One region of the Thalassobacillus sp. B23F22_16 genome, then DNA from elsewhere that is predicted to be linked to it. Evidence: riboswitches for the same ligand, from Rfam matches in the RefSeq annotation. Region 1 holds a riboswitch; the other holds the start of a gene.
The links. Region 1 has a riboswitch for cyclic di-GMP ahead of ACGTNI_RS08220 (anti-repressor SinI family protein). Riboswitches for the same ligand answer to the same signal wherever they lie in the genome.
Positions count from the first base shown of each region.

Region 2: linked by a shared signal. The riboswitch ahead of ACGTNI_RS12040 (anti-repressor SinI family protein) and the one ahead of ACGTNI_RS08220 (anti-repressor SinI family protein) in region 1 are both predicted to bind cyclic di-GMP.

Region 1 covers NZ_JBIEKD010000008.1:8,889-19,419, forward strand. The annotation lists gene ACGTNI_RS08185 (MurR/RpiR family transcriptional regulator) at 46-891, shown strand; gene ACGTNI_RS08190 (serine hydrolase domain-containing protein) at 888-1,904, shown strand; gene ACGTNI_RS08195 (ABC transporter substrate-binding protein) at 1,931-3,223, shown strand; gene ACGTNI_RS08200 (carbohydrate ABC transporter permease) at 3,329-4,216, shown strand; gene ACGTNI_RS08205 (carbohydrate ABC transporter permease) at 4,229-5,053, shown strand; gene ACGTNI_RS08210 (N-acetylglucosamine kinase) at 5,040-5,999, shown strand; gene murQ (N-acetylmuramic acid 6-phosphate etherase) at 6,030-6,938, shown strand; cyclic di-GMP riboswitch class I at 7,160-7,266, shown strand; gene ACGTNI_RS08220 (anti-repressor SinI family protein) at 7,292-7,444, shown strand; gene ACGTNI_RS08225 (helix-turn-helix domain-containing protein) at 7,608-7,925, shown strand; gene gnd (phosphogluconate dehydrogenase (NAD(+)-dependent, decarboxylating)) at 7,983-8,879, opposite strand; gene ACGTNI_RS08235 (GntP family permease) at 8,905-10,254, opposite strand; gene gntK (gluconokinase) at 10,269-10,531, opposite strand, start outside.
Region 2 covers NZ_JBIEKD010000014.1:5,833-16,363, reverse strand. The annotation lists gene ACGTNI_RS12060 (manganese-dependent inorganic pyrophosphatase) at 58-987, shown strand; gene manA (mannose-6-phosphate isomerase, class I) at 1,164-2,120, shown strand; gene ACGTNI_RS12050 (phospho-sugar mutase) at 2,282-4,006, shown strand; gene ACGTNI_RS12045 (hypothetical protein) at 4,120-4,413, shown strand; cyclic di-GMP riboswitch class I at 4,499-4,607, shown strand; gene ACGTNI_RS12040 (anti-repressor SinI family protein) at 4,634-4,795, shown strand; gene ACGTNI_RS12035 (hypothetical protein) at 5,095-5,586, shown strand; gene ACGTNI_RS12030 (helix-turn-helix domain-containing protein) at 5,818-6,030, shown strand; gene ACGTNI_RS12025 (YigZ family protein) at 6,221-6,862, opposite strand; gene ACGTNI_RS12020 (sensor histidine kinase) at 7,022-8,170, shown strand; gene ACGTNI_RS12015 (response regulator) at 8,335-9,015, shown strand; gene fakB (DegV family protein) at 9,210-10,052, shown strand; gene ACGTNI_RS12005 (ATP-dependent helicase ComFA) at 10,094-10,531, shown strand, end outside.

The DNA.
Region 1 (10,531 bases):
TAAGATAAAAATAAGTAAAAATATTTCGACATTGGAGCAACGCTTATGACCAATCAACTGATTTTCATCCAGGAATCCCTCGACAGCTGTAAACCATCCGAGAGAAAAGTAGCCGAATACATTCTAAAGCACCCGGATGAAGTGGTGAACTCATCGATACAAAAGCTTGCCGAGAACACCGCAGTGAGCGAAGCGACCATCATCCGGTATTCCAAAAAGCTGAAATGTAAGGGTTTTCAGGATTTGAAACTTACAATTGCAAGAGAAATGGCTGTCTTTGAAACAACACCAGAGAAATATCAGGACATTCCGGATGACGATTCCATTGAGTCGCTCATCAACAATGTTTCCTACAACAACATCCAGTCGCTGGAAAATACGCTCAACATCCTCGACACGGAAGATGTAGAAGCCGCGATTCAGCTGATGACCAATGCCCGCAAGATTGCCGTCTACGGCATCGGTGCATCGGGATTCATCGCGCAGGATTTCAAGCAGAAGCTGACTAGGATTGATAACTGGTGTGAAGTTGGTCTGGATATCGATGCCCAGCTGACGATTTCAGCGAACCTTACCAATATGGATATCGCTTTTGGTGTCTCCTACAGCGGTCAGACCCGGGACATCTATGAATCTTTGAAAGTCGCCAAAGATAACGGAGCGACGATCATCACGCTTACTAAAATGGGGGAGAATCCAGTGTCTTCACTGGCTGACATAGCTTTATACACGACCTCACTGGAAAAAAACATAAGGAGTGGTGCCACCAGTTCACGGATTGCCCAGTTGAATGTAATTGATATCTTGTTTTTAGGCATCACCCGTAACAACCAGGAGGCCAATATCGCAGCACTCGAAAAGACACGGAAGGTGGTGAAAATGATTAAGTGATCACAACCTATCTGAACCAGCTGGCAGCTGACCGGGAAGTGCCTGGTGGGGTCGTCATCGTTAATGTCAAAGGCGAGCGCCGATATTTCGAAGCTTTCGGCAGCTACCAGGCCCGGGACGGCACACCACAGACCATCACACGATCTACGAGATTCGATGCCGCCTCACTCACAAAAGTGATGGCGACGCTCCCGGCAGCCCTATTTTTAATAGACCGCCAGGAAATGAATCCAGAAGCACCAGTTAACCACTACATCCCAGAATTCCACTTCAAACCTATCACAATCTATCACCTATTGACTCACACAGCAGGACTTTCCGCAGATCTTACTTATAAAAGCCGCTGGCAAAAGCGCCATGTTTTCCATGAGGTACTGACATCAAAACTTACAACAAAACCAGGAACAACCGTCAAATACACGGACCTTGGCATGATTTTGCTCGGGAGAGTAATCGAACGAATCACCGGGCAGCCGCTTGATGAGTTCGCAGCTGCACAACTTTTCGAGCCATGGGGCATGCCGAACACTACATATCGACTGACGGAAGCACAGAAAGCAGAAGCGGCAGCAACGGAATGGGATAGCGGTCAATATCTTCAGGGTGAGGTCCATGATGAAAAAGCATTTCAAATGGGCGGAGTCAGTGGCAACGCCGGGCTGTTCACGACAGCAGAAGATGTGGAAGCCTACGGACTGAAATGGCTGTATCCGGAACAACAGCAAGTCATTGCACCGTCACTTTTAAGAGATGCCAGCAATGAACAGGAACCAGGCCGCGGTCTTGGATGGGAAGTGTGGAATGGTAAAGGAATGCCGCTATCATGCGGGAACGAGTGGCCGGCGGGATCCTTCGGTCATACCGGATTCACGGGCACGAGCCTGTGGATTGATCCACATAATGAAATCGTCACCGTTTTTCTCACGAATGTCGTCCATTACGGAAGGAACCATAATTTGAAGGAAATCCGTAAACAGTTACACAGTCTCGTGCATCAATGTTTTACAAAATAAATCATTTATTACAGGAGGGAACAAGCATGGCGAAAATCACGAAAGCTTGGATGATTGGATTTTTAGCGTTTATTTTGATTTTAACTGGCTGTTCGTCTGACACAGATGGTTCTGCTGAGGGCGAAACAGAAAACAAAGAGGAAAATGGCGATACGGTCACGTTGGAAGTGGGAAGCTGGAGAACGGAAGACACCGCTAAGTATGAAAAACTTTTTGAAGCATTCAATGAAAAGCACCCGGATATCCAACTGGAGTTCAAGCCGTCTAAGAACACAGAATATAACACGATTTTGAACACGGCGCTGCAAAGTGGGGAAGGTCCGGATATCATGCAGCTTCGCCCTTATGCAGCTGGTGCGGAATTAGCTGACGCGGGGTATTTGGAGCCAATCGAGGACCTGGAAGGGTTGGATACGTTCCCTGATTCATCACTATTGGCAGCGCAAGGATCCGATGGCACCCAGTATGGTGTTCCTTTAAATATGAGTACGACACAGATGTTCTATAATAAAAAGATTTTTGATGAACTGGGATTGGAAGAACCTCAAACATATGAAGAATTCATCGAGCTTAATGAAACGTTGAAATCAGAGGGCTACACGCCGCTTGCCATGGGTACGAAAGAAGGCTGGCTGATGTCCCTGATGCATGGAATTGTAGGTCCAGCGCATTATGGAGCCAATGAATTCGTGGAACAAATTGAAAACGGCGAAACGGATTTTGTCAGCGACGAGTATGTAGCATCGATCGAAGCGATGGAGCAGTTGAAAGATTACTTCCCGGACAACTCAGAAGGACTTGGTATGGAAGATATTCGTACGTTGTTCTTCACCGAGCAGGCAGCGATGTTCCCGCTTGGAAGCTGGGAAATCGAAGTATTGAAGGAAATGAATCCGGACCTTGAGCTTGATTTCTTCCCGATGCCGTCTGCAGTTGGGAAAGAACCAACCATCACGACATGGGTCGATGGCTCCTATGCCATCAACGCTAATTCAGAACATAAAGAAGAAGCGAAGAAATTCCTTGAATGGATGACAACCGAAGAGTTCGGTCAAATGTTCACAGAAGAATTCAGTATGGTCAGCGCGGTTCCTGGTGTAGAGTCTGACAATCAATTGGTAAGTGACCTTGCCCAGGCAGCCGATGAAATTTCGACACCATACTTGATCCTGGTCCACTTTGCCAAAGGAAATCCATCATCTAAAGCAGAACTAGAGACAGAACTGCAAGGCATGTATTTAGGAGAGCAGACACCTGAAGGCGTAGCAGAAGCCGTACAGAAAAGCGCCGAAGGCTACTACGAACCTTTTCAAAACTAATTATTCAAGGCGGTGAATACGTTGAATACTGCTGAATCACAAGTCAAAGCTGTCCATAAGGCAGCTGCCAAAACGAAAACAAACAGGAAATGGAAAAGATGGGCCATCCATCTTTTCCCTATTCCCGCCTTAATCATTTATGGATTATTTATCGTTTATCCTATACTCGCTGCATTTACATACAGTCTATTTGATTGGAATGGGCTCGTCAGGGGAGCGTTCGTTGGGTTAGAAAATTTCAAAGCATTGTTTTCCCTGCAGCCATATAAAGAGTTATTCTGGAATGCCTTTCAGCACAACGTCCTTTATTTCGTCGTTCAGATGATCGTCCAGAACGGCCTGGCATTTGTGCTTGCCTTTATCATTTATAAAAAAATCAAAGGGGCGGAATTCTTAAAAATCGCCTTTTTTATGCCACGGTTGTTATCAATCATCGTCGTCGGTTTTTTGTGGAAGTTGATTTTGAACCCGAACTTTGGGGCACTAAATGTTATTTTAGGTAAATTTGGACTGGAGAATTTACAAAAAGCATGGCTCGGGGATCCTGATACCGCATTGATGGCTATCATTCTCGTAAACTCCTGGTTCGGCTTAGGCTTTGCGGTATTGATTTTCTTAGCAGGGATCCAGTCGATTCCCCATGAATTGATAGAAGCGGCAACACTGGACGGGGCGAAAGGCTGGAAGATGATGAGCAAAATAATCATCCCACTAATGATGCCGGCCATCACGATCATTACCGTATTAACATTCATCCAGTCATTTGAAGCGTTTGAACTTGTCTATGCGATGCAAGGATCACAGGGAGAACCTTATCATTCTACCGATACACTGGCGATTTATTTCTATCGTCTCGCATTCGGTGGTACATCCGGTGGCGGTTCTTCAGCAATCGGGTTAGGTTCCGCGCTTGCAGTCGTATTGTTCCTGTTCATCTCAGTATTCACAGCAATCCTGCTTTATTTCATGCGCAAAAAAGAAGTAGAAATGTAGGAGGGGAGAAACATGAAAGAAAACATCTGGACCAGACCGTTGTATTACGTCATTGCCTTTTTAGTCGCATCTATTAGCTTATATCCGCTGTTCTTGATGATCATGTCGTCATTCAAGCCTAGCAATGAAATTTTCATGAATCCATTATCCCTTCCGAAAAGCTTCAGCCTGGAGCCATACCGCAACCTGATTGAACAGGTGCCGTTCATGACTTATTTCTATAACAGTGTCGTCGTCAGTGTGACAGCCGTCCTTCTGATCTTGATTTGCGGGTCGCTCGCGGCCTTCTATATCGCCAGGTACACATTCTGGTGGAATAACGCACTGTTTTTCTTTTTCTTAATGGGAATGATGATCCCAATCAAACTGGGCATTGTACCATTATTCATTTTGATGAAGGATCTCGGGTTAACGAACTCGTTATGGTCGTTGATCTTCATTTACACAGCTACAGGCATTCCGTTATCGATTTTGATTTTGACCGGGTTTTTCCGGACGATGCCGGTAGAGCTGGAAGAAGCGGCCCGGATTGATGGAGCTACTGACCTGCGCATCTTATGGAATGTCCTGCTGCCATTAATGCGTCCGGCACTTGGAACCGTCATGATCATCAATTTCATCCAGGCGTGGAATGATTTCTTCTTCCCGCTCATTTTCATCTCGAACGAAATGAAAAAGACGATACCCGTCGGGATGCTGTCTTTGTTCGGTGAGTACTCAGCCGATTGGGGAGCGCTGTTTGCCGGGCTGACGCTATCTTCCTTGCCGATGATGATCCTGTTCTTCATCGCATCGAAACAATTCATGGAAGGACTGACGGCTGGTGCCATCAAATAAGCGGTACTTCATCGGAATCGATGGCGGCGGCACAAAAACAGAGCTGGTTTTGGGAGATGAGACCGGTAAGGTAACTTTGTCGAAAACAGGCGCGTCCACAAATTTGAAGTCGAGAAGTGAAATTAAAGTCAGGGAAACGGTGCACCAGCTGCTGCAGGATATTCCCGGTCCAATTGAGCATATTTTTGTTGCGGCAGCAGGTGGCGATCGTACGGAAGATAAGCAGCGGTGGGAACAATGGATCCGTGAAATTGTAAGAGAGGAACCTGAAGTTTCCGTCGAAAATGACGCCATTGCCGCACTGGCCGGCACTACTTTTACAAAAGAAGGATCCGTCCTGATTGCGGGCACCGGTTCGATTCTATATACCTTCCAGCCAGGGGAAAAGCCAGTCCGTACCGGAGGATGGGGCTATCTGTTTGGAGACGAAGGCAGCGGATTTGATATCGGACGTCACGGACTGCAGGCGGTCATGCAGGCTTATGATGGACGGAAGAAACAAACAAAGCTGACTGGCAGGTTCCTGGAGCGATTCGGCCTTGATGAGCCGGAACAGCTGATTACGTTCATTTATGAACACGACTATCCTAGACTTGCGATTGCTTCCTTAGCCAATGAAGTGATAAAAGCGGCTAGTGAGGGCGACCCGGTATCAGATGAAATCGTCCATAACGCTGCGACAGCATTGCTGCAATTAATCGCAGCACAAATGGAAAAGAGGGAAAAGGTATCACCGATTGTCCTGGCGGGTGGGGTTTTTCAATCCGACTATTTCACCGGACGGTTCATCGAGCGGAGCCGGGCGCGTTTTCAAAACGGCATGGAATTTTTACCGGCCGCTATGCCGCCGGCCGTTGGGGCATACGGCTGCGCGCTGCTTGATGCTGGCATATCGGTGACCGATACAACGGTACTATCCATTAAAGAATCCTACAGAAAAGTGTGAACTAAATTTAAGAAATTGGGGGCTGAATGAATGGGTGACACAAAAGAACGAACGTTGACCGAATCGAGGCACAGCAAGTCCCATCAGCTGGATGAATTATCGACGATGGAAATCATCCGCCTGATGAATGAGGAAGATCACACAGTCCCAGCTGCTATTGAAAAAAGCCTGCCGCAAATCGAAAAAGCAATCGACACGATTGTCGCTGCATTGAACAATGGCGGTCGGCTGTTATACATAGGTGCAGGAACGAGCGGTCGTCTGGGCGTTCTCGATGCCTCCGAATGCCCGCCGACGTTTGGTGTCCCGGAAACTTTAGTCCAGGGCATCATCGCGGGCGGCGACCACGCACTCCGGCATGCTATCGAAAATGCCGAAGATGATTGGGCTGAAGGCGAAAAAGCGATTAAAGAAGCCGCCAATGTGAAAGACGTCATAGTAGGTATTGCATCCAGCGGCCGGACCCCGTATGTACTAGGCGCGATCGAGGCCGCTAAAAAGCTCGGTGCGAAAACAGTCGGCCTAACATGCAACGGACAAACTCCGCTGGCAGAAGCAGCTGACTTTCCGATTGAAGTGCTGGTCGGACCGGAAGTGTTGACCGGATCAACAAGACTGAAGGCAGGATCTGCACAAAAAATGGTGTTGAACATGTTATCCACCGCTTCCATGGTAAAAACCGGGAAAGTTTATAAAAACCTGATGGTAAACGTCCAGGCGACCAATGAAAAACTGAAGCAGCGCTCGGTATCGATCATCCAGGAGCTGACCGGCGCAACCGAAGAAGAAGCACAAAAAGCAAGCATCCAGGCAGAAGGAGACGCAAGGATTGCCATCCTCATGCTCATGTTCCAAATTGATGCTCAAAAAGCAAGCCGCGTGTTAAAACAAGAAAACGAACACTTCTCCGCTGCAGTAAATCATCTGAAGAAAAATTAATACAGGAACCTACTCAAGCTTGCAGAAAACCAAATTCTGCAAGCTTTTTTATGCCCGCTTGGTAAGTGATTGGGCATAATGAACCATAAACACAAACTAAAAACCTACAATTTTTCCAAAAAATTACCGTTCGACAAAACTAGTGCACGACCATCGACAAATTTCTACACACTTTAATAACACATCTATAGTATATTCTACTTAATAAATGAGACAGATTCTTCAGAAAATGGCTACCTTATTGAAAAATAAGGGCGCAAAGTCGCAGGCCTAAGGTGTACATAGATGGCACACAAAGGAACAAAACTATGGCGGCTGGACTACCTGAAAGACTAAAAATGGAGGATCATGTGATGGCGATTACTAAACAAGTGAAAACAGGCGGGTTAGACATGGAGTGGGTAGAATTGATGAAACAGGCAAAAGAAATGGGGATGAGCAAGGAAGAGGTGAGACATTTCTTAGATGAAAGGCGGATAGGGAGAACAAATACATACGGAAACTGATTTCTTTGTGCTTATCATAGAACACTCATCTTTTGTATGGTATAATTTTTTTGTACTTTAAAAAAGTTTCCCTTTGTTGAAGGGGTAAAGTATAAGAAATACTTAGGCCTTCGCCATAAGAACTTGGTGATATGCCAGTTTTTCTAAAAAGAGGGTGAGTGGGATGATAGGCGATAGAATTAAAGAAATCCGTACACAAAGAGCATTATCGTTAACCGAGCTGGCGGAACGGGCCGGGGTGGCAAAATCATACCTCAGCTCGATTGAACGGAATCTTCAAACGAATCCATCGATTCAATTCCTGGAGAAAATCTCTTCTGAGTTGAACGTTTCTATTAATTATTTATTACATGGCGGCGAGGAAGATCCTGCTCTCGATGAAGAATGGATGAAGCTCGTCAAAGATGCACAGGAGTCAGGCGTGACGAAAGAACAGTTTAAAGAATACCTGGAATTTAATAAATGGAAATTGAAACAATAATAAAACCCTTGCACGCTCGGGCATTCCCGAAAGTGCAAGGGTATTTTTATACTTTCCTTATTTCTTCTCAGTAGCATGACCGCCAAATTCATGGCGTAAAGCAGATACGACTTTTCCGGTAAATGTATCATTTTCCTGGGATCTGTAGCGCATCATCAAGGAAAGTGCAATGACCGGCGCCGGCGTTTCGAAATCGAGTGCTGTTTCTACGGTCCATTTTCCTTCACCGGAAGAATTCATGACACCTCTGATGTCATCCAAATTGGCATCTTTACGGAAGGCATCCTGCATCAGTTCCATCAGCCACCCGCGAATGACGGAGCCATGGTTCCACACTTTTGAGACATCTTCATAGTCATAATCAAACGGGCTTTTCTCAAGCAGCTCGAACCCTTCTCCAATTGCGGCCATCATGCCATACTCAATACCGTTGTGAACCATTTTCAAGAAATGGCCGCTGCCGCCTTTTCCAGTGTAAAGGTACCCGTCTTCCACAGCAAGGTCACGGAATAGCGGCTCGATGGTTTCGAACGTCTCTTTATCACCGCCGACCATAAAGCAGGCGCCATGACGTGCTCCGGAAATCCCGCCACTGGTTCCGACATCGAAAAACTGAATACCTTTAGCGCTCAATTTCTCGTGGTTGGCGAGAGTCTTCTTGTAATTGGAATTCCCGCCATCGATCAGGATATCACCGTCATCAAGCAAAGGAGAGAGCTCTTCGATGACTTGGTCTGTAATTTCCCCGGCAGGAACCATCATCCAAATCACGCGTGGTTGCTCCAGACTATTCACCAATTCCTCATACGAGTCCGTGCCTTTTCCGCCTTCTTTTTCAAAGTCGCGGACAGCTTCCTCATTGACATCAGTTGCGACAACTTCATGATTTTTCTCCAGCATTTGAGCTCCAATATTGAAACCCATCTTTCCTAATCCAATCAAACCTACTTTCATATGACCAACCTCTTTTCTCTATTTTTTATACGAAAATACTCAACAATAATGCTACTGCGAATCCGACCAGCCCGATCAATGTTTCCATGATCGTCCATGATTGGAGCGTTTGTTTTTCTGTTAAACCGAAGTAACGGTTAACGAGCCAGAATCCAGAATCGTTCACGTGAGAAACGACAGTTGCCCCAGAGGCGATGGAGATAACCAACAACCCTAACATCGGTTCACTGACATCGAATGAATCTAGCAGTGGGGCGACAAGCCCGGCTGCCGTAATCATAGAAACAGTCGCAGAGCCCTGTGCAATCCGCACGACAGTTGCTGTAATAAAAGCAAACACGATCAATGGCATTTGAGCATTTTTCATCATATCTGCCAGTATGTCACCGATCCCTGATGTAATCAGCATTTCACCAAATACACCACCAGCTCCGGTAACAAGGATAATAATTCCGGCAGGCTCCAGCGCTTTTGTTGTGATTTTCTGGATTTCTTCTTTTTTATACCCACGTTTGTAGCCAAATATATAGAATGTCAGCAGTGCAGCCACTGTCAGGGCAACGAATGGATGCCCGATGAATGTCAACACACTTTGTACGGTGCTGCCTTCAGATAATACGAGGCTTGCAGTCGTATTTAATAAAATTAATACAAGCGGCAGGGTGATGATTGCTACAACGCTTTTAAAGCTGGGAAGGTCTCTGTCTAACTCCGTTTCTTTCATCTGTTCCATCATATATTCTGGAACACCGACATGAATTTTCTTGGAAATATATTTACCAAAAATAGGGCCGGCAATTATCATCGCTGGAACCCCGGCTAATATACCAAACAGGATGACCCAGCCCAGGTCCGCCCCAAGCAGGGATGCGACCGAAATTGGGCCTGGCGTAGGCGGGATAAAGCTGTGCGTGACAGCAAGACCAGCTAATAAAGGAATACCAAAGTATAAGAGCGATTTTTGCGTTTTTTGTGTCAAACTGTATAAGATTGGCACAAGTATAACAAGGGCGACATCCAAGAATACCGGGATGGATACGATAAAGCCGGTGAGCCCCATCGCCCAGCTGATATTCTTTTCTCCAAACTTGTCCATTAATGTCAGGGCCAGACGCTCAGCACCGCCGGAGACACGCAGCATTTCGCCAAACATGGCGCCAAGTCCGATGATGACTGCGATGAATCCGAGCGTTCCTCCCATTCCTTCTTCAATCGTAGAAATTATATCCTGCAGTGGCATCCCGACAGCTAACCCGATCAGAATACTGACAACTAGTAAAGCGATGAATGCCTGCAATTTGGTGCGCATTACTAAAAATAACAAAAGTAGAACACCGAGGACAGCGGTAATGATCAGTCCTGCAGTTGAAGTCATGTGAAAACTCCTTTCTAGTTAATTCTGGTTGACAATTTTTCGTCTCCGTGGCCGTGTGTACGCTGAAAATCCGATATTGCTTTGAATTCATCGCCCATCTGGCGGGCAAGCCTTAAGAAAATCGGCTTCAAATCACGATAAATTTTCAAGTTTTCATCAATTGGACAATGCTTCATTTTTGTGTTGATGATTGATTTGATGCTTGTTATGTCTTCAATCATTCCAAGCGATTTCATCGTGAGCCAGGCAGCACCGAGGCACGAACTTTGATGGCTTT
Region 2 (10,531 bases), on a different contig from region 1:
TCTGGAGAAAATGTTTGTTATAATAGCGACATATATCATCAAAAAAGGGGTTTTATCATGGCAAAGAAGTTAATTTTTGGGCACAAAAATCCAGATACCGACACCATTACCTCAGCAATTGTCTATGCTGATCTGAAGTCTAAAATCGGGGAAGAAGTCGAACCGGTTCGCCTGGGCGAAGTGAATGGCGAAACTCAATTCGCACTCGAGCAGTTCGGTGTAGAAGCCCCTCGTCTTATCGAAAAGGTATCAGATGAAGTAGAGCAGGTGATCCTTGTCGACCATAACGAACGTCAGCAAAGTGTAGATGACATCGACCAGGTACAGGTAATGGAAGTCATCGATCATCACAGGATTGCTAACTTTGAAACACAAGGTCCGCTTTACTACCGCGCAGAGCCTGTAGGCTGTACCGCTACTATTTTAAATAAACTGTATAAGGAACATAATGTTGAAGTCAGCAAGCAAATGGCCGGACTGATGGTTTCTGCTATTATCTCTGATTCTCTATTATTCAAATCGCCGACTTGCACGGAAGAAGATGTGGCAGCGGCAAAAGAATTGGAAAAAATCGCCGGAATTGATGCGGAAAAATACGGACTTGACATGCTGAAAGCAGGAGCGGATATCAGCGATAAAACAATGGCAGAGTTGATCAGCCTGGATGCGAAAAACTTTGATATGGGCGGAGCCAACGTAGAAGTTGCACAGGTTAATACGGTCGACACGAGTGAAGTGCTTGAAAACCAGGCGGACATCGAAGCGGAAATGCAAAAAGCCATCGATGAAAAAGGTCTGGACTTGTTCGTATTCGTCGTAACGGACATCCTTTCAAACGATTCTACTGCGGTTGTATTGGGAGATAAGTCCGCAGCTGTCGAAAAAGCCTTTGAGGTGACCTTATCTGAAAACAAAGCAGTCCTCGAAGGCGTTGTTTCCCGTAAAAAACAAATTGTACCTCCATTGACAGAAGCTTTGTCTTCATAAAAAATCAGCTTCTCTTTCATTATGAAGGGGAAGCTTTTTTGCATTTCAAAGCATTTTAATACAAGTTCGATTTAACCTGTTTTATTTTGTTTTCTATCTATGACTTGTATCATTCCTGTGGTGTAGTAAAATTCTTATTAACATACTATGACTTATCGACAAAAGGAGCAGAATTCATGTATAACGAACCTATCTTTTTAAAGCCTGTCTTCAAAGAAAGAATATGGGGAGGGAAACAGCTGCACGAATTGTTCAACTATGACATTCCTTCCGATCAAACTGGAGAATGCTGGGGAATTTCAGCCCATGCGAATGGTCCGAATGAAATCATGAACGGCCCGCTCGCAGGTAAAACGCTAACGGAAGCGTGGGAGGAGAACAGAGAGCTGTTTGGCGATCAAGCAGGTGACGAGTTTCCTTTACTGGTCAAAATTCTTGATGCGAAAAAAGACTTGTCTGTACAGGTACATCCAGATGATACTTATGCACAGGAAAAAGAAAACGAAGCATATGGCAAGACAGAATGCTGGTATGTTATCGATTGTGAGGAAGGGGCTGAAATTGTCTTCGGCCACCATGCGACAACCCGTGAAGAATTACAGGCGATGGTAGAAAATGGTGAATGGGACAAACTTCTGCGAAGAGTAAAAGTTCATCCTGGTGATTTCTTTTATGTTCCGAGCGGTACGATCCACGCGATTGGAGCAGGTGTCCAGATTCTTGAAACCCAACAAAGTTCGGATATCACATACCGTGTCTATGACTATGATCGTGTCGGAGCTGATGGGAATAAAAGAGAGCTCCATCTAAGTGAGTCATTAGAAGTAACTACTGTCCCACATGAAGATCCTCAGTTGGATCGTGAGTCGAGCAAAGACAAAGGCTTGAAGGAAGAGAGTCTGGTGAAGGCGGATTACTTTGGTGTCGTACTGTGGGAACTGGACGGTCGTTCTCCTGAATTTCGATTTGAAAAGTATATTTTAGTTAGTGTCATTGAAGGAAAAGGAATGGTCAAAGTCGGCAATCAGCGTCATGCTGTCAAAAAAGGGAGCCATTTCATTCTTCCGACAACGATGGAGCCGTTCGAGCTGGAAGGAAAGGCAAAAATGGTCGTTTCCTGGTCCAATAAATAGGAAAAACCTCGAGGTGTAACCATCACCTCGGGGCTTTCGGGATCTTTCGTCACAATAACAATTGTTTTTTAATACTTTTCGACATGATATGTCATAAAAAAACGAATGGACTCTGATATAATGAGCAGGAGTATATTATTCTAACAAAAAAGGATGATCCTATGACCTGGCAGACTTCATATCAACGATGGAACGATTTTGATAAGTTAGAAGCAGAAATGCGAACTCAATTGAACCAGATTCAAACAGATGAACAATCCCTGGAAGATGCTTTTTATAAAAATTTGGAGTTCGGTACAGGAGGCATGCGTGGCAAATTAGGGCCTGGTACCAACCGGATGAATATTTATACCATCCGCCGTGCAGCGGAAGGTCTTGCTAGATACATAGAAGCTCGCGGTGAAGAATGGAAGGAGAACGGTATTGTCATTGCCTATGATTGCCGTCATATGTCTAAGGAGTTTGCGATAGAGACTGCGAAAGTCTTAGGCATTCATGGCATTAAAGCGTATGTATTTTCTTCTCTTCGTCCAACACCGGTGTTGTCTTATGCGGTGCGTTATTTATATGCGGCTGGTGGTATCGTCATAACGGCAAGTCATAATCCTCCGGAATATAATGGGTTCAAGGTTTACAATGAAGATGGTGGACAACTGCCGCCCGCTGAAGCCGGCGCAGTGATCGAAATGGTGAATCAGATTGAAAATGAATTACAGGTAGAAGCAGCCGATCAAGGTGATTTGGAAGCCAACGGCCTTTTGGAATGGATTGATAAAAAAGTGGATGAGGCATACCTGAAGGAGCTTCGAGGGGTCAATATGAACCCGCATATTACCCATGATGCCGGTGAAGATTTTCAGGTAGTTTTCACTCCTTTGCACGGTACGGCAAATGTATTGGTACGTAAAGGACTGGAGCAAGCCGGTTTCAAAAACGTGCATGTAGTTGCTGAGCAGGCCGACCCGGATCCTGAATTTTCCACAGTAGCGTCACCGAATCCTGAAGAGCATCAGGCGTTCGAAATGGCAATCACCCAAGGGAAACAAGTAGGTGCCGATATATTAATCGCAACAGATCCGGATGCGGACAGACTTGGAGTAGCAGTGCCCGATGAACATGGAGAATACCGTGTTCTGACAGGTAACCAGTTGGGGGCATTGATGCTTGACTACCTGCTTTCCCAGCACCTCGACCTTCCTGACAATGGAATCATGATCAAAACCATTGTCACTTCTGAATTCGGTCGCGCAATTGCATCCTATTATAATATCGAAACGCTCGACACTTTAACAGGATTCAAGTTTATTGGAGAGAAAATCCGAGAATTCGAACGGACTGGAGAATATGAATTTTTATTTGGTTATGAAGAAAGTTACGGATTTCTAGCTAAAGATTTTGCTCGTGATAAGGATGCCGTGCAGGTAGCTGTACTGGCAACAGAATTGGCATTGTTTTGGAAAGTAAAAGGAAAAACGCTGCTTCAAGCGCTGGATGCATTATACAAACGCCACGGCTATTATATGGAAGATTTGCAATCTATCAAATTAGATGGAAAACAAGGCGAAGAGAAAATCAAAGCAATCATGGATACTTTTCGCCAGGAGAAGCTGACCGAAGTGGCCGGCTTGAAAGTTCTAGCTGTCGAAGACTATGCATCTTCCCGCAGATTGATAGTGAAGACTGGTGTAGAAGAGACCATTACTCTTCCTGCATCGAATGTGTTGAAATTTGTACTTGAGGATGATTGCTGGTTCTGTCTCCGTCCATCTGGCACAGAACCGAAAATAAAATTTTATTACGGCGTGAAGTCATCTTCAAAAGCTGATAGCCTGGAAAGACTGGAGAAATTAAAGCAAGCATTAGCCGCCTATTTACCAGCACTATGATGAGTGGGACACGCCCTCCATATATTGGCAGGGCGTTGTCCCTTTTCATTAGTTTCTGATGTGCTTGAAAAGGGAAAATAAACATATCACGAAATAAGAAAGAAGGGACAGAAATGCTCCAAAACAAAAGGAATATTCTTAAACTTAAAGAAATCCGGCTTGATGATCAACGTATTTCCTTTCAACGAGCATGCATCGAAAGGTTTGATTACGAATGGGTGATCGAAGTCATAAACCCTGCACCTTCCCCTTCAAGCGAGGAGGATAGTTTCGTTACATCCATCAGTTTTATCCAGGAAGATGGTACGCAATTTGATGATGTTGATATCGAATCCTTCCAGCTTTCTTCAGAAGAACATGAAAATGTCTACTTATTCCATATGTTTCCGGATGAAAAACAGGACTAATGAACTACGAAAATGATGATATTTTACTAGATAAATGACGGGAACCATAGTAGAATAAAAGATATCAGAATATTTTAATAAGTCGCTTTTGAAAAGGCAAACTTATCTAAAGATAAGGACGCAAAGCTACGGGTCTAAGGCCTGCATACGAGGAAAACTACATATTTAAGGGCTACGATCGCCGGGCTGCCTAGGGTGATGAGTGATGGAGGGATCATTCATGAAAAGAAATCAGCTGGACAGTCGGTTGGATTTGGAATGGATAGTGCTGATGGAAGAAGCCCGAGCCTTAGGGATTACGAAAGCGGAAGTGGAGCATTTTTTAAAGTTGCGGGAGACAAGTGCCCAGGAGAAGCCACTAAATATGATTTTCACCAAATGATAGAATACTAGATAAAGATCGGCTGGAAATCAGCCCATATAACGATAGCATCTGGTACAAGCAAGGAACAATTCAAGAGAATATAAAGTAAAAAGACAAGCTGTGTTGGCTTCAGAGCACATGGCTTGTCTTTTTATCTCTATAAATAAATAAGTAAAACTAAAACTTAGCCGTAAGAATTTGGCGATAAACCAAGTTTTTCTAACTACCAGTATTTTTTACTTTTCATATCTTTCAAAATACGTCATAATATATATAAAATACTGAATATTCAGATTTTAAATGGAGGGTGGTCAGATATGTTATCTATTAAGATGTTGAAGCCCTATTATGTTAAAGACGACGAGCACTATGTCCGTGTCGTTCTGGCCTACCAGTATTTTTCGTTATATGTCGATGGAGAGCTCTATCATTTTGTCCCGCTTGAAGCAAAAGAAATTATTATTGATCGCGATAAAAAGAAAGTACACAATGTCTTGGATATCTTTGTATTTCAACGAGGTAAAAAGATGATTTATGTATCGATCACGGATCTTCTCCAACTGCCTGACTTTCTGACTCACTTAAATTCGATTGTACGTCCGTATTTGAATGAAAAACCGGAAGCCAAAAGCAATAAACGAAAGGTAGATCCAGTAATGAAAACAAAAAATCAGAAGGAAGAAATGGAATTAGATGTTCTTTTCAAGGAATTAGAGCAACTTAATTTTAGTCGTATGATTGATATGGCTTTGGATAATCGAGACCGGGACACATTTTATGATTTATTGGATAAAAAGAATTTTGCATGAAGAAAGGCACTCCACTTTTTAGTGGAGTGTCTTTCTTTGGAAATACTATTTATTAGAAAAATAAGTATAGATACATAAAGTGAAGAGATTGGAAGGAAAAATGTTTTCTGAATTATAATTTGACTATTTTCTTTTCCAAGTTAATTCTATATACTTATAGTATCATTCGTTATAATGAACAGGAATTTTTAATATTAAAGTCTTTCAGGAAAAATGGTGAGGGGGGTATTCATGGTTGGGGATCGTATAAAAGAGTTGCGGGAGAAGCGTGGCCTGTCCTTAAGTGCTCTAGCTAAATATTCGGGTGTCTCTAAGTCTTACATTAGTAATATTGAACGAGGAATCCAGACAAACCCTTCTTTAATTGTTATGAAAAAATTAGCGGAAACGCTGGATGTTCCCTTAGATGATCTGGCAGCATGGAAAATGGGGAAAGGCGATTGAGTTATCATTGTATTTATATAAAGATCTGAACAAGCCAGGCTCGGTATAATTACTGAACCTGGCTTGTTTTTTGTCGGTTAAAATAATCATTTTCCCGTAAATATCATAATAAGCTTCAGTATTTGACGTTTTTATCGCCATAGTTTTATTTCCCAGGAAATATTTTGTCAAAAATTAAAGGTAATTAGTTTTACTTACCGGAGACATTTTGTTCTATATAACTAACTTCCCCTGGTTGGATAGTGGCCTGATCACTGGTCAGGTCAATGACCCATTTAGAAAATGAATCTTCTAGTTCATTTTCAACAAATACAATGAATTCCACGTTTTCCAAATAATTTATTTCTTTTAATAAGTAATCTGAATTTCTAAGGCTGTTCTCCAACTTCCCTAGCAGTTTATAATCTACGGTGATTTTCATTTCCTTCATCAGTTGTCGTTTAACTATCCCGGTAGACTCGATAGCGGCGGAAACCGTACTGGAATAAGCTCTGATGAGACCACCTGCCCCGAGCTTAATGCCGCCGAAATACCTCGTTACAACTACTGCAGTATCTTTCAACCCTTTTTTCTTCAAGACTTCAAGCATTGGCACTCCTGCAGTCCCACTTGGCTCTCCATCATCGTTCGCCTTTTGAATTAAATCGTGTTCCCCAATTAAATAAGCAGAGCAATTATGAGTAGCGTCGTTGTGCTTTTTCTTGATCTCCTGGATAAACAATTGGGCTGCTTCTTCTGTCTCGCAACGTTTTATGTAACCAATAAACCGTGACTTTTGGATGGTTATTTCTTCAGAACCTTCAGCTTTTACTGTATAATAGCTTTCTAACATAGTAATAAAACCTCCTAAGAACTTTATTATATAAGGGTTTCTATCTACCGGCAAATGAATTAACCATAAGATGACCAATAAATAAATTCCAGCAACACCCCCACAAAAATACTTAGGAAATTCGAATGAGTATGTGAATATTGATGGAGGAGTCGAGCGATGAAAGAGACGAGAATTGAGGAAAAAGCACTTGATGATGTCATTGAAGAAATGATAGAGAATGTCACGAACAGCAAGGATGAGATCTTCCATATAGGAGAAGAGTCCCGAAGTGAATTTGAGATACTTCAAAAAGAGCTGCAAGAGACAAAAAGACAGGTCATTTCTCTCATAGATGAGGGGGACAAGCTCGAACAGCGGGTCCGATTATCCCGAAAGCGTCTATCAGAAGTCAGCAAATATTTCGATCAATATTCAGAAAGCCAGATCCGTGAGGTTTATGAACAGACACACCAATTGCAAATGGATCTGTCTGTTAAGAGAGAAAAAGAAAAACAGTTGAGGGAACGGCGGAATGATCTTGAGCGACGGCTGAAAAGCCTGGAGTCAACTGTCCAGCGGGCGGAAGGACTGGTAAGCAAGATATCGGTTGTTCTTAATTATCTGAATGAAGACTTTCGCAATGTCTCGGAGGCGCTGGAAGACGCTAAAGAAAAGCAGGAGTTTGGGTTGCGAATAATTGAAGCTCAGGAAGATGAACGAAGAAAACTTTCGCGGGAAATTCACGACGGACCAGCTCAAATGCTCGCCAATGTAATGATCCGATCTGACCTGGTGGACCGGACATTCCGTGAACGCGGTGTTGAAGAAGCCTTGGCTGAAATCAAAAGCGTAAAGCAGATGGTTCGATCTGCTTTGTATGAAGTACGGCGGATTATTTATGATTTGAGACCGATGGCGTTAGATGATTTGGGTTTGATCCCTACCTTGAAAAAATATTTACACACGGTAGAGGAATATAACGACAGCTTAACGGTGCCTTTTACCAATATGGGTAAAGAAAGACGTATCGACAGCAAATATGAAGTTGCGTTGTTTCGCCTGGTGCAAGAAGCTGTTCAGAATGCAGTGAAGCATGCGGAGGCTACTGAAATCCAGGTAAAAGTAGAGTTGAAGCAGAAGGCTGCTATTTTAATCATTAAGGACAATGGCAAGGGGTTTGACACTGCAGTAAAAAAAGATAAATCATTCGGACTTTTAGGAATGAAGGAGCGTGTCGATATGCTGGAAGGCGAGCTTACCATTGATTCTAAGATTGATGAAGGAACAGCCGTTATTATCCAGATTCCTTTGGAAAGGGAATTTTAGGCAAGACTACCTAAATCTTAAAAAATGATTTATAATGAATAATAATATAGGAATATAGACTTATATTTTGTTCGATACTTCAATTTGAAGTTTTTTGAGCGGAAGTATAGGGAATTTAGTCACGTAGTTTACCCAGAAATTATGAGATGGGGAGGAAAAGGACAATGCCAACACAAATCGTATTGATTGATGACCATAAACTTTTTCGAGAAGGCGTTAAGCGAATTTTAGACTTTGAAGCCAGCTTTGAAGTTGTAGCAGAAGGTGACGATGGGGATACAGCGGTGGATTTGGTGGAACAGCATGATCCTGATGTTGTATTGATGGATATCAATATGCCGAATATGAATGGGGTTGAGGCAACTGCCGAACTGATCAGCCGTTACCCGGAATTGAAAGTGATTGTACTCTCTATCCATGATGATGAAAACTATGTAACCCATGCGCTGAAAACCGGGGCACAGGGCTACTTGTTGAAAGAGATGGATTCCGATGCTCTGATTGAAGCTATCAAAGTGGTAAGCGAGGGCGGTTCTTACCTTCATCCGAAGGTCACCCACAATCTGGTTGCTGAATACCGTCGCCTCTCCGAAACTGCTGAGAACGGTCAGTCCTTCCAGACAATTGAATACCGGAAGCCATTACATTTGCTGACACGTCGCGAATGCGAGGTTCTACAGCTTTTGGCTGATGGAAAAAGTAACCGGGGCGTCGCTGAATCATTGTACATCAGTGAAAAAACGGTTAAAAACCATGTAAGCAATATCCTGCAAAAAATGAATGTAAACGACCGCACGCAGGCGGTAGTAACAGCTATCAAGAATGGCTGGGTTGAAGTACTTTAATTGTGGATAAAGCCTCTGGACGACTCGTCCAGAGGCTTTTTAAATGATCTGCGTGTTGATATAACAGTGATACTCACTTTTGTAGTACATGGAGTATTATTTTTATTTCCATAGCACAGTTTGATGAAAAGTGGCTGTCGTTCATGTAAAATGAAAGCAAGCAATAGAAATAAGCAGAAGGAGCACGATGCCCTATGAAAACAGCGGTGTTGACTGATAGTACGGCATATATACCTGAAGGCCTGCGCAACGCCTATCATATACATATGGTTCCATTGAATGTAATCATAAACGATGAATCCTACCGGGAAGAAATTGATATCCAGGCTGGTGAATTTTACGACATGATGCGTCAAAGTGAAGAATTACCTAAAACTTCGCAGCCATCCATCGGTTATGTGACAGAAAAACTGGAGGAGCTTTCCCGTGACTATGACGCGGTTGTGGCTATCCATCTTTCCAGTGGTATCAGTGGAACCTACCAGGGGACTGTTACAGCAGGTGAAATGGTCGAGGAAATCGATGTCTATCCATTTGATTCTGAATTGAGTGCTATGATGCAAGGTTTTTATGTGCTGGAGGCAGCTGAAATGGCAGATAACGGGGCAACACCGGCGCAGATTTTGTCTCGATTAGAAGAAATGAAACAGACCATGCGTGCTTATTTTATGGTAGATGACTTGACTAATCTCTATCGTGGAGGACGGCTATCAGGCGCACAAAAAATTGTCGGAAGTCTGTTGCAGGTGAAGCCGGTGCTGCACTTTGTCGATACAAAAATTGTCCCGTTTGAAAAGATCCGTACGAGAAAAAAAGCAGTTAAACGGATTATTTCGTTATTTGAAGAGGACGCTAAAAAAGGAGATACAATAAAAGCATCGGTTATCCATGGTAATTGTGAAGCTGATGCAGAAGAGATCAAGCAGGATTTAGAATCACGTTTCCCTAATATTGAAGTAACAACCAGCTATTTTGGGCCAGTCATCGGTACGCACCTTGGTGAAGGCGCACTTGGACTTGGCTGGTATAAAAAATAAGGAGGGGCTTCTCCCTCCTTTTATAACTGGAGTGATCCCAATTGAATAAGTTATTCTCCTACTTCCAGGAATTATTTTTCCACGATTTCTCCTGGATTCCTTCCTCACTGGAAAGAGCAACAGCCCCTCCCGATCCTCGCCATGAGCACTTCTCTGCCTTCTTGACTGGCAAATTATTGCTACGCAATGAAATTCCTTTAGATAATGAATCATTTCAGCAAATGGAATCATCTGAACTGCTCGCCACGATTCCCGCAATCGAAAAACACCCGTGGGGATATAAATGCCGCCGCTGTGGTAATCGAAAACGTCATCTGTTCGCTTCCCTTCCTGATGGAGCGGTCTATTGCCGGAACTGTATTATGATGGGGCGTGTTTCCGAAAAGGAACACCTATATGCTTATCGACCTGATGTCCAATGGCCAAAGCATGTTGACGCCTGCCAATGGAATGGGGAACTGACGCCTGCTCAACAACAT